Regions from separate parts of the Rhizobium sp. Nf11,1 genome, predicted to be linked through region 2. Evidence: riboswitches for the same ligand, from Rfam matches in the RefSeq annotation. Region 2 holds a riboswitch; each other region holds the start of a gene.
What was found. Region 2 has a riboswitch for cobalamin ahead of cobU (bifunctional adenosylcobinamide kinase/adenosylcobinamide-phosphate guanylyltransferase). Riboswitches for the same ligand answer to the same signal wherever they lie in the genome.

Region 1: it holds a riboswitch for cobalamin, as region 2 does, so the genes downstream of both, nrdH (glutaredoxin-like protein NrdH) here and cobU (bifunctional adenosylcobinamide kinase/adenosylcobinamide-phosphate guanylyltransferase) in region 2, are expected to answer to the same signal.
Region 3: it holds a riboswitch for cobalamin, as region 2 does, so the genes downstream of both, bluB (5,6-dimethylbenzimidazole synthase) here and cobU (bifunctional adenosylcobinamide kinase/adenosylcobinamide-phosphate guanylyltransferase) in region 2, are expected to answer to the same signal.

What each region holds. Positions count from the first base shown of each region.
Region 1 is NZ_JBOBHU010000038.1:10,054-13,323, forward strand. It holds gene ACQ7C1_RS30560 (heavy metal translocating P-type ATPase) at 1-1,343, shown strand, start outside; cobalamin riboswitch at 1,553-1,776, shown strand; gene nrdH (glutaredoxin-like protein NrdH) at 2,038-2,259, shown strand; gene nrdI (class Ib ribonucleoside-diphosphate reductase assembly flavoprotein NrdI) at 2,273-2,674, shown strand; gene nrdE (class 1b ribonucleoside-diphosphate reductase subunit alpha) at 2,653-3,270, shown strand, end outside.
Region 2 is NZ_JBOBHU010000010.1:171,544-174,813, forward strand. It holds gene cobN (cobaltochelatase subunit CobN) at 1-244, opposite strand, end outside; gene cobW (cobalamin biosynthesis protein CobW) at 254-1,303, opposite strand; gene cobU (bifunctional adenosylcobinamide kinase/adenosylcobinamide-phosphate guanylyltransferase) at 1,310-1,819, opposite strand; cobalamin riboswitch at 2,221-2,617, opposite strand; gene ACQ7C1_RS16945 (chloride channel protein) at 2,870-3,270, shown strand, end outside.
Region 3 is NZ_JBOBHU010000010.1:37,662-40,931, reverse strand. It holds gene ACQ7C1_RS16275 (3-deoxy-7-phosphoheptulonate synthase) at 1-1,025, opposite strand, end outside; cobalamin riboswitch at 1,307-1,492, shown strand; gene bluB (5,6-dimethylbenzimidazole synthase) at 1,535-2,224, shown strand; gene ACQ7C1_RS16265 (DUF2865 domain-containing protein) at 2,228-3,270, opposite strand, start outside.

The DNA of each region.
Region 1 (3,270 bases), on a different contig from region 2:
CGCCGGTGCGCAAGGGCGTCGACGCCGTCGTTTATGCCGGTACGGTGAATGGCGATGCGGTGCTCCGGGTTCGTGTCACGGCGGCCGCAGCCGACAATACCATCGCCCGTGTCGTCAAGCTGGTGGAGGAGGCGCAGGAATCCAAGGCGCCGACGGAACGCTTCATCGATCGGTTCTCGCGCTATTATACGCCCGGTGTTGTCGTGGTCGCCGCACTCGTCGCGGTCGTTCCGCCGCTTTTCTTCGGCGGTTTGTGGCACGAATGGATCTACAAGAGTCTTGCCATCCTTTTGATCGGTTGCCCTTGCGCACTGGTGATCTCGACGCCAGCGGCGATCGCCGCTTCGCTGTCGGCAGGTGCGCGGCGCGGGCTCTTGATGAAGGGCGGCGCGGTCCTGGAAACGCTCGGCAAGGTGACGATGGTCGCCTTCGACAAGACAGGCACGCTGACCGAAGGCAAGCCCAAGGTGACCGACATCGTCTCCTTCGGATTGAGCGACGCGCAGCTCTTGTCGCGTGCGGCCGTGCTGGAGCGGGGGTCAAGCCATCCGTTGGCACTCGCCATCCTCAACCGCGCCAAGGCCGATGGTGTTCCGGTGCCGCCGGCTTTTGAACTCGAGGCGCTGCCGGGCAAGGGCGTCCGTGGCAAAGTCGGGGGCGAGACGCTGGATCTGCTGTCGCCGTCCGCTGCCCGCGAGCGCGGCGCGCTCAGCGCCGAACAGAGTGCACGCATCACTGACCTGAACGACGAGGGCAAGAGCGTGTCGGTGCTGCTTGTCAACGGCGCTGCGGCCGGTCTGATCGCCATGCGTGACGAGCCGCGTGAGGACGCGGTGGCCGGGCTCTCGGCGCTCAAATCGGCCGGCGTCAAGGCGATGATGCTGACTGGGGACAACAAGCGGACGGCAGCGGCCGTTGCCGGCATGCTCGGCATCGACTGGCGCGGAGAGATGATGCCCGAGGACAAGCAGCGGGTCGTCGGTGAACTGAAGCTCGAGGGTTTCACCGTCGCCAAGGTCGGCGACGGTATCAACGACGCGCCGGCGCTCGCCGCCGCCGACATCGGTATCGCCATGGGCGGCGGCACCGATGTGGCGCTGGAGACGGCCGATGCCGCCGTGCTGCACGGGCGCGTTGGCGACGTGGCGCGAATGATCGCGCTTTCGCAGCGGACGATGCGCAATATCCTCGAGAATATCACCATTGCACTCGGGCTGAAGGCTGTCTTCCTGGTGAGCACGATCATCGGGATCACCGGGCTCTGGCCGGCGATTCTCGCCGATACCGGAGCCACCGTGCTGGTTACGATCAACGCGCTCAGGCTGCTCCGCGTAGAGGAATAAATCCTTTCCTCTTCGGAGCGCCGATTAGGGCCGATCCGGAATCGAAAACCGCAGAGCCGGCTACAGGCCGGCTCTCGTCGTTCAGGCCTTCTCCACAGTTCGTTTTGTTTAAGCCTTCATTATCCATGTTTTTCACAGGAACGCAGTGATTTCAAACCTGCCGTAACGCAACGCACAAACCATCCGTTGACGTGAATTTCGATTCGCGTACTATATCTAGTGTTCAAGGTTCCTTCGATTCGTGAGGATCGCGGGCTAAGACGGGAATATGGTGCGTCTCGCCATGAGGGTGGGGCAAGGCCGGAGCTGCCCCCGCAACTGTGAGCGGAGAGCAACTGTCCGATTTCGGGTCACTGGGGCATGATGCCTCGGGAAGGCTGGGCAGGTGCTTCGACCCGTGAGCCAGGAGACCTGCCTTGAATGAAACGTCCACGGGCGGGGTGTCCGGAAGGTCGCGTGCATGCAGCGGAATGATCCGCGCTGTTGCGCTGCCCCGAACGACCGCATGAGCACTTCGGGGTTTGAAGTCATGTCGAGAGCATCAAGGCCGGCGCCCGCGCACATCCTGCGAGGGACCAAGTCAGGCGTTTAAAGCGCCAACCTTGCCAGATCACTATCAAGCATTTCCCCGGACGCCGCATGGCGCCCGATCCCAGTCCTGCGTCCTGAATTCATTGACTTCACGAGGAACATGATGAGCGTTACCGTTTACAGCAAGCCGGCCTGTGTCCAATGCACGGCCACTTACCGCGCCCTCGATCGCCTGGGCGTGGATTATGAGATCGTCGATATTTCCGAGGATGCCGAAGCGCTCGATCGCGTGCGTGGCATGGGCTACATGCAGGTTCCGGTCGTCGTTGCCGGCGAGCAGCATTGGGCGGGCTTCCGCCCCGACATGATCAGCGCGCTCTCCTGACCGGAGAAAAGGAGTGGGGCTGATCGTCTATTATTCCAGCCGATCCGGGAACACCCATCGTTTCGTCGAGAAGCTGGGATTGCGCGCGGCGCGCATTCCCCTCGGCGCTGAGGCCATCCACATTCGCGAACCCTATGTGCTGATCTCGCCTACCTATTGCGGAAACGGCGGTAAAGGGGCCGTGCCCAAGCGGGTGATCCGCTTCCTCAACGAGGCGGAAAACCGCTCCAACATCCGCGGCGTGATTGCTGCGGGCAACAGCAATTTCGGCGAGACCTATGGGCTCGCCGGCGATGTCATCTCGAAGAAGTGCCGGGTGCCGTACCTCTACAGGTTCGAGCTCCTGGGAACTGCCGAGGATATCTCCAATGTCAAAGACGGGATGGGACGATTTTGGACACGGGAACAAATCTGACGCGGGACGCGGGCGCAAAACCGCTGAAAGCGGCCGAAACACTCGACTATCATGCACTGAACGCGATGCTCAACCTCTACGACGACGAGGGAAAGATCCAGCTCGACAAGGATCGCGTGGCGGCCAAGCAATATTTCCTGCAGCATGTGAACCAGAACACCGTGTTCTTTCACAATCTTCGGGAAAAGCTCGATTACCTCGTCACGGAGGGCTATTACGAGCAGGAGGTTCTCGACCAGTATTCCTTCAATTTCGTCCGCGACCTGTTCGATCAGGCCTATGCCAAGAAATTCCGGTTTCCTACCTTCCTCGGGGCTTTCAAATATTACACCAGCTATACGCTGAAGACCTTCGACGGAAAGCGCTATCTCGAGCGCTACGAAGACCGCATCTGCATGGTGGCGCTGGCTTTGGCGCGCGGCGATGAGGCCCTTGCTCGCGACATAGTCGACGAGATCATTTCCGGCCGCTTCCAGCCGGCAACGCCCACCTTCCTCAATGCCGGCAAGAAGCAGCGCGGCGAACTCGTTTCCTGTTTCCTGCTGCGCGTCGAGGACAACATGGAATCGATCGGCCGGTCGATCAATTCGGCGCTG
Region 2 (3,270 bases):
TGATCAGCCTCGCATGCTGCGCCGTCCGCTCGACATAGGTATCGACCGACATCGGATGCTTCAGGCTCATCAGGCTTGCAAGCCTCAGCGAATAGCCCGCCACTCCGCCGGCATACGCCGCGGCGATCGCTGCAAGCTCGGTGTCGGCGGCCGAGAGGAACAAGATATCGCCAGGCGTCTGCCCGAGGTCGATCGCCTCTTCGCCGTCGCTGATCGATCCTTGCTGGGCCAGAAGCAGATGCATCGACTATCCCTAAGCGAGCGCTTCGATCGCCTTGCGCACCGCGTCCTGATCCATCTCATGCAGGCCGATGACGACGAGGCGGGTGCTGCGCGCTTCATCAGGCGCCCAGGCGCGGTCGAAATACTGATCGATGCGGGCACCGACGGCCTGCAGCTGCAGGCGCATCGGCTTGCCGGAAACGTCGATGAAGCCTTTGAGGCGCAGTACGTCATGCGCGGCGATGATGGCCTTCAGCCTCTCGACGAAACCTGCCGTATCGGAGATGGCGCCGAGTTCGACGACGAAACTGTCGAATTCGTCGTGATCATGCGGCTCGCCCTCTTCATGCTCCAGCTCGTGATGGGATTTGCGGTTGCCGATATCGTCTTCCGTGCCGATGCCTAGGCCGAGCAGCACGCTTGCCGGCACCGCGCCATTCCTGGCCTCGATCATCACGGGTTTGCGGGCGATGCGCGAGGCAACCTCGCTCTTGACGCGTCCAAGGCCATCGCTGTCGATCAGGTCGGTCTTGTTGAGCACGATCAGGTCGGCGCAGGTCAGCTGATCTTCGAAGAGCTCCTCGATCGGGCTTTCATGATCGAGCGATTCATCCTCGGCGCGGCGCGCATCGACGGCATCATGATCATCCGCAAAACGGCCTGCGGCAACCGCAGCGCTGTCGACCACGGTGACAACGCCGTCGACGGTGACTTCGCTGCGGATATCGGGCCAGTTGAAGGCGGCGACGAGCGGCTGCGGCAGGGCAAGACCCGAGGTCTCGATGACGATATGGTCGGGGCGCTGGTCGCGCTCCAGAAGTTTGGTCATGGTCGGAATGAAATCGTCGGCCACGGTGCAGCAGATGCAGCCGTTCGTGAGTTCGATGATGTCGTCCTCGGTGCAGTTCTCCGCGCCGCAGCCCTTCAGCACATCGCCGTCGACGCCGAGATCGCCGAACTCGTTGATGATGAGCGCGATCTTCCTGCCGCCGGCATTGGTCAGCAGGTTGCGGATCATCGTCGTCTTGCCGGCGCCGAGAAAGCCGGTGATGACGGTTGCGGGGATTTTCTGCTGTTTCATGGAACTTCAACCCTTCATTTTCAGCGGCAGACCGGCCGCGATGAAATAGACTTCGGCGGCCTTCGTCGCGATCATTTGATGCAGCCGCCCGGCATGATCGCGAAATTCCCGCGCCATGCGATTGTCAGGCACGATGCCGAGGCCGACTTCGTTGGAAACGATGACGAGCCGCGCCTTCGCCTGCGGCAGCCAGCCGGCAAGCGCAGCAGCCTGAACCGCGATATCGCGCCCCTCCATCATCAAATTGGTGAGCCACAGCGTCAGGCAATCGACCAGGATCGCCCTGCCCTCACTGTCGATAGCTGCAAGCTTGCCGACGAGATCAAGCGGCTCCTCATGCGTCGTCCAGGAAGGACCGCGATCGTCCTGGTGCTGGTCGATACGCGCCTGCATCTCGTCGTCCCAGGCGCGGCCGGTCGCGATGTAATGCCGCTCGAGGCCGGTGGAAATGACGATATTTTCGGCGAAACGGGATTTGCCGGAGCGGGCGCCGCCGAGGATGAGGGTAGCGGTCATGCTCGGCCGCTCCTGGGAGAGAAGGCATAATCGAGGCTTGTTTCGGGTGGGTATTCCTTGACGGCTGAGGGTGCGACACCCCCCTCTGTCCTGCCGGACATCTCCCCCACAAGGGGGGAGATTGAATCGCGGCACGGGTCTTCCCAAACAACCGATGTAGGGCGAAGGTCTCGCTTCTTGCCGGTCTCCCCCCTTGTGGAGGGTCCGGAGGACGGGTCGAGACCCGCGGCTCGACCCCGGCAGTCGGGCAGGACAGAGGGGGGTACCGCATACTCGACACAGGCGGCCGAAAGCACCGCACCGCCGCCACTGCATCGCGCCACCGAAGGCAGCGCTGAATTCAATCGTTCAGCCAAAACAACCTCCGTGCTGGCAGTGGACCTCTGGCCCAGGATTGGGCTCGTCGCCCGGCGCGCATGGCAGGTCTCCTGGCTCGCGGGTATCGGCCGCGATCGGGGCGGACCGGAAACCGGTCGCCCCGCATCGTGCCAGCGGATCCGCCTCGCCTTCCCGGCTGCATCGGTGAAAAGGTGGACGATTCGTAGAAATAGAGGCGTCCGACCCCGGTTGATCACCATGCATGTCCAGTGGCTTTTCCGACATGTCGCCCATCCTGCTCGCCTGCACGATTGCGGGCTGCCGGCCGGAAGGGCTCGATGCCGGATGGAAGACCCTGACCGCTCTACAGTCGCGGGGTCGGCTGTGATAAGGGCGCCCGGCTTGGGTCCGCCCCGTCACATTCCCTTTTCATCCGGAAGGGCGCAACGCCGATCCGGAACCATCCGTTATGTCAGGATGGTCAAGCGACCATCCGTTGAGGGATGGTTAGGCAAGCCGGGGGCTGAAGTCAATCGACCTTCGCAGCCCTCCTCTAGCGCGAGGGGGCGAAAGGTCACGCCAATACCACTGACTCTACCGGAAATATCGTCTTTTATCAGTAATTTACGTAATAAATATTTGACCGGCCCGCCGGCTTTTCGCCGCAATTGCGCTGCAAGCCGGTTGCGCCATCGCCCTTGACCGGGCCTCTCCCCGCCTAGTTGTCTAGCCATGCTTATGAAATTGGATCGGCGCCGCCTGCGTGCGCTGCGAGTTTTCCTCGATCCGGGGCGGTTGCGCGCCCTCACTCGCCGCAGCGAAGTCGGCCTCTCGCTGGCGGGCGCCATCGTCGGCATCGCCTCGGGACTTGCCGTGACCTGCATGAGCTATGTCTCCAACGAGCTGCACCAGCAGGTGTTCGGCATCGCCGACAGTGAAAGGTTGAGCGCCTCGGTCATCGAAGACAAGATGCTGCTGCTCGCCGCCCCGGTCATCGGCGGCGCCCTGCTCGGCCTGCTGCTCCTGGTGCTCGCCAAGCGGCGCAAGAAACCGATGGTCGACCCGATCGAGGCCAATGCGCTGCATGGCGGCCGCCTGTCGCTAACCGACAGCATCATCGTTGCCGTACAGAA
Region 3 (3,270 bases), 130 kb from region 2:
GCGAGATCCTCAAGTACTTCCACCGATATATCCCAGCCGATGCAGCCATCGGTGATGGACTGGCCGTAGACCAGCGGCTTGCCGGGGATGAGATCCTGGCGACCGGCGACGAGGTTGCTTTCGATCATCATGCCCTTGATGTGATGCTTGCCCGTGGCGATCTGTCCGGCGACGTCCTTGACCACCCCCGGCTGGTTCATCGGATCCTTGCTGCTGTTGGCATGGCTGGCGTCGATGATGATGCGCGGGGCGACCCCGAGTTTCAGGCATTCCGCTGTGACGGCTCCGACATCGGCCGCCTCATAATTCGGCCGCTTGCCGCCGCGCAGGATGATGTGGCAGTCCTCATTCCCCTTCGTCGAGGCGATTGCCGCCTGTCCGGCCTTGGTGACGGCCGGGAAGTGATGCGGCTGTGAAGCGGCCAGGATCGCGTCGAGCGCGACGCGTGCGCCGCCGTCGGTGCCGTTCTTGAAGCCGATCGGGCAGGAGAGGCCGGAGGCGAGCTGGCGATGGATTTGGCTCTCGGTCGTGCGCGCGCCGATCGCACCCCAGCTGACGAGGTCGGCAATGTATTGCGGTGTGATCGTCTCGAGGAATTCGACCCCGGCGGGAAGGCCCATCGCGTTGATGTCGAGCAGCAGCCTTCTGGCAATTCTCAGCCCTTCCTCGATACGGTAGCTGCCGTCGAGATGCGGGTCGTTCATCAAGCCCTTCCAGCCGACTGTGGTGCGCGGCTTTTCGAAATAGACGCGCATGACGATTTCCAGATCACTGGAGAAGCGCTGTCGCTGCTCGGCCAGCCGCGCGGCATACTCGCGTGCAGCAACCGGATCGTGGATGGAGCAGGGGCCGATGACGACGATCAGGCGGTCGTCTTCACCCTCGAGAATCTTATGGATCGCGTGGCGGTTGCTGGTCACCGTCTCGCTGACGGCGGCGGTTCGGGGGATTTCCGCGATGACATCGGCGGGTCTGGTCAGCGGGGTGATCTCGAGAATACGCAGATCATCGATGGTGTCGGGCACGGCATGGCTCCTGTTTGGTCATACCGTGCGGAACAGAAAAGCCGCCAGGTAGACTAGCGGCTGTTCGGGTTGTCGTCGCGTTGAATTCAGTTACGCACAGACCCGCATCCGCTGGAAGCAGCGGTACGAATAAAATCGCGAGGAGGCGTAGGCTGAAGTCGTCGACATTCCGCGTATGTAGCGTCGCGGCCGCTCATTGTCACGCAAAATTTGCGAGGCGAAATCACGGGTTCGCCTCTTTAAGGCTGACGTGCCGACGCTTGCCTCCGTTCCGATTTCCTGAAATAGATGCGCCGTCAGGTGCCCGCCGTCCAGGCGGGAGAATCGGGAATCCGGTGCAAGGCCGGAACGTGCCCAACGCTGTAAGGCCGACGTCTGCCGCTTCATCACGCCACTGGCTTTGCCGGGAAGGCTGCGGCAGATGGATGAAGCCGAGTCAGAAGACCGGCCTGGCGAGATAGACCCAACCCGCGCGGACGGCGGGCGGTTGCGTTGTTGGGGATTTGACGATGCGACCCTCTTATGCGGATGCCCTTTCGGCGGCATCCGGTTTTTCCATGGCCGAACGTGAAGCCGTCTATCACGCAATCATGACGCGGCGTGACGTGCGCAGCCAGTTCCTGCCCGATCCCTTGCCCGACGATGTCGTGGCGCGGCTCCTGACCGCCGCCCATCATGCGCCGTCGGTCGGCTTCATGCAGCCATGGAATTTCATTCTCGTTAAAAGTGCAACCGTCCGCGCCCGCGTGCGCAACGCCTTTGCCGTGGCCAACGAAGAGGCAGCTTCGATGTTCGAAGGCGAGCGGCGGCAGGCCTATCGATCCCTCAAGCTCGAAGGCATCGTGGAGGCGCCGCTCGGCATATGCGTAACCTGCGATCCCACCCGCGGCGGCAGCGTGGTGCTGGGACGGACGCACAATCCGAGGATGGATTCCTATTCGACCGTTTGCGCCATTCAGAATCTCTGGCTCGCGGCCCGCGCCGAAGGGGTCGGCATCGGCTGGGTCAGCATCTTTCATGAAGGCGACCTGAAAACAATTCTCGGCATACCGGAGCATATCGAGGTGGTCGCCTGGCTCTGCGCCGGCTTTGTCGACCGTCTTTATGACGAACCGGAACTTTCGGTCAAAGGTTGGCGGCAGCGGCTGCCGCTCGAGGAACTCGTTTTCCACGACGGATGGGGACGCAACGACCCGTAGCAATTACTGCTGCTGTGGTTGCGGGCCCGGCGTCGCCGGATTGGCAAGGTCGATCGAGCCCTGGTCGCCGGCAAGGAATTGCGGGCCGACCTGACGAACCTTGTTCTGCGTGGGGTCGTAGGGACGTTCGGCAACGGATGGCTGCGGCGGGGCTGATGCTGCCGCAGTATCTTTCGTCGGCGGTTTAGTGCGGACCGTCGTGATCGAGCCCTGCTGCGGCGGTTCGCTCAGGGCCTGCTTGCCGCGCATCTCCTCGTAATAGGCGGTGAGATTGCAGGCGCAGGAATTTTTCTCGCCAGGCGCGCGGTTCTTGTAGACAAAAGCGTTCTTCATGGCGCTATAGGGCGCGCCCGTTGCGACCGAGATCATGTTCGAGGAGTCGGTGCTGGTCACGTCGCGATAGAAGAGCTCGGTTTCAATGCCGGGGCACATCTTGGCGCAGGTCTGGGCATCGCGGCCGAAATCCACCGAAGTGGTATTTGAGCTGATCGGGAAGAAGCCACCGTCGCAGCTGCGCACGCAGATGGTGCTGATCGGTGAAAACATTTCGGCCCTCGGCAGGCCGTAACGCAGATCGGTCTCTTCACCGCCGCCGAGCGGAATGAAGGTATCGGTGCGCATCGCCTGTTCCTCGACACTCGGGGCGGGGTCGTCTGCGCTACGCTCGGTCGGGGCATAGAAATTGTCGCTGTTGCAGCCGTTGCGTTCGAGTGCCGCCGTCAATTCTCGGCGCGAGTCGTCAGTGCCGTCACCCTGGTTGCGCAGCTCGTCGCGGCGCTCCTGGAGATAACGGATATTGTCGATCATCCGGGCTTCGGCGTCAGAGAGTTCGGCGCAAAAATCGGCGTTGTCACTGCCAATCACGACCATGCTGCCGGAAGTGCATCCGTTATTGCGCAGATCGTTGCGGACCTTGCGCAGCTCGAGGTTCTGCTCGGCCATGGCATTTGCATATTGGCGCGCTTCCGGCCCATTATTGCTACCGATCGATCGTGGCAGGTCGGCAAGGCGACCGCGCAAGTCGTTGCAAATAGCGCTGGTCTGTG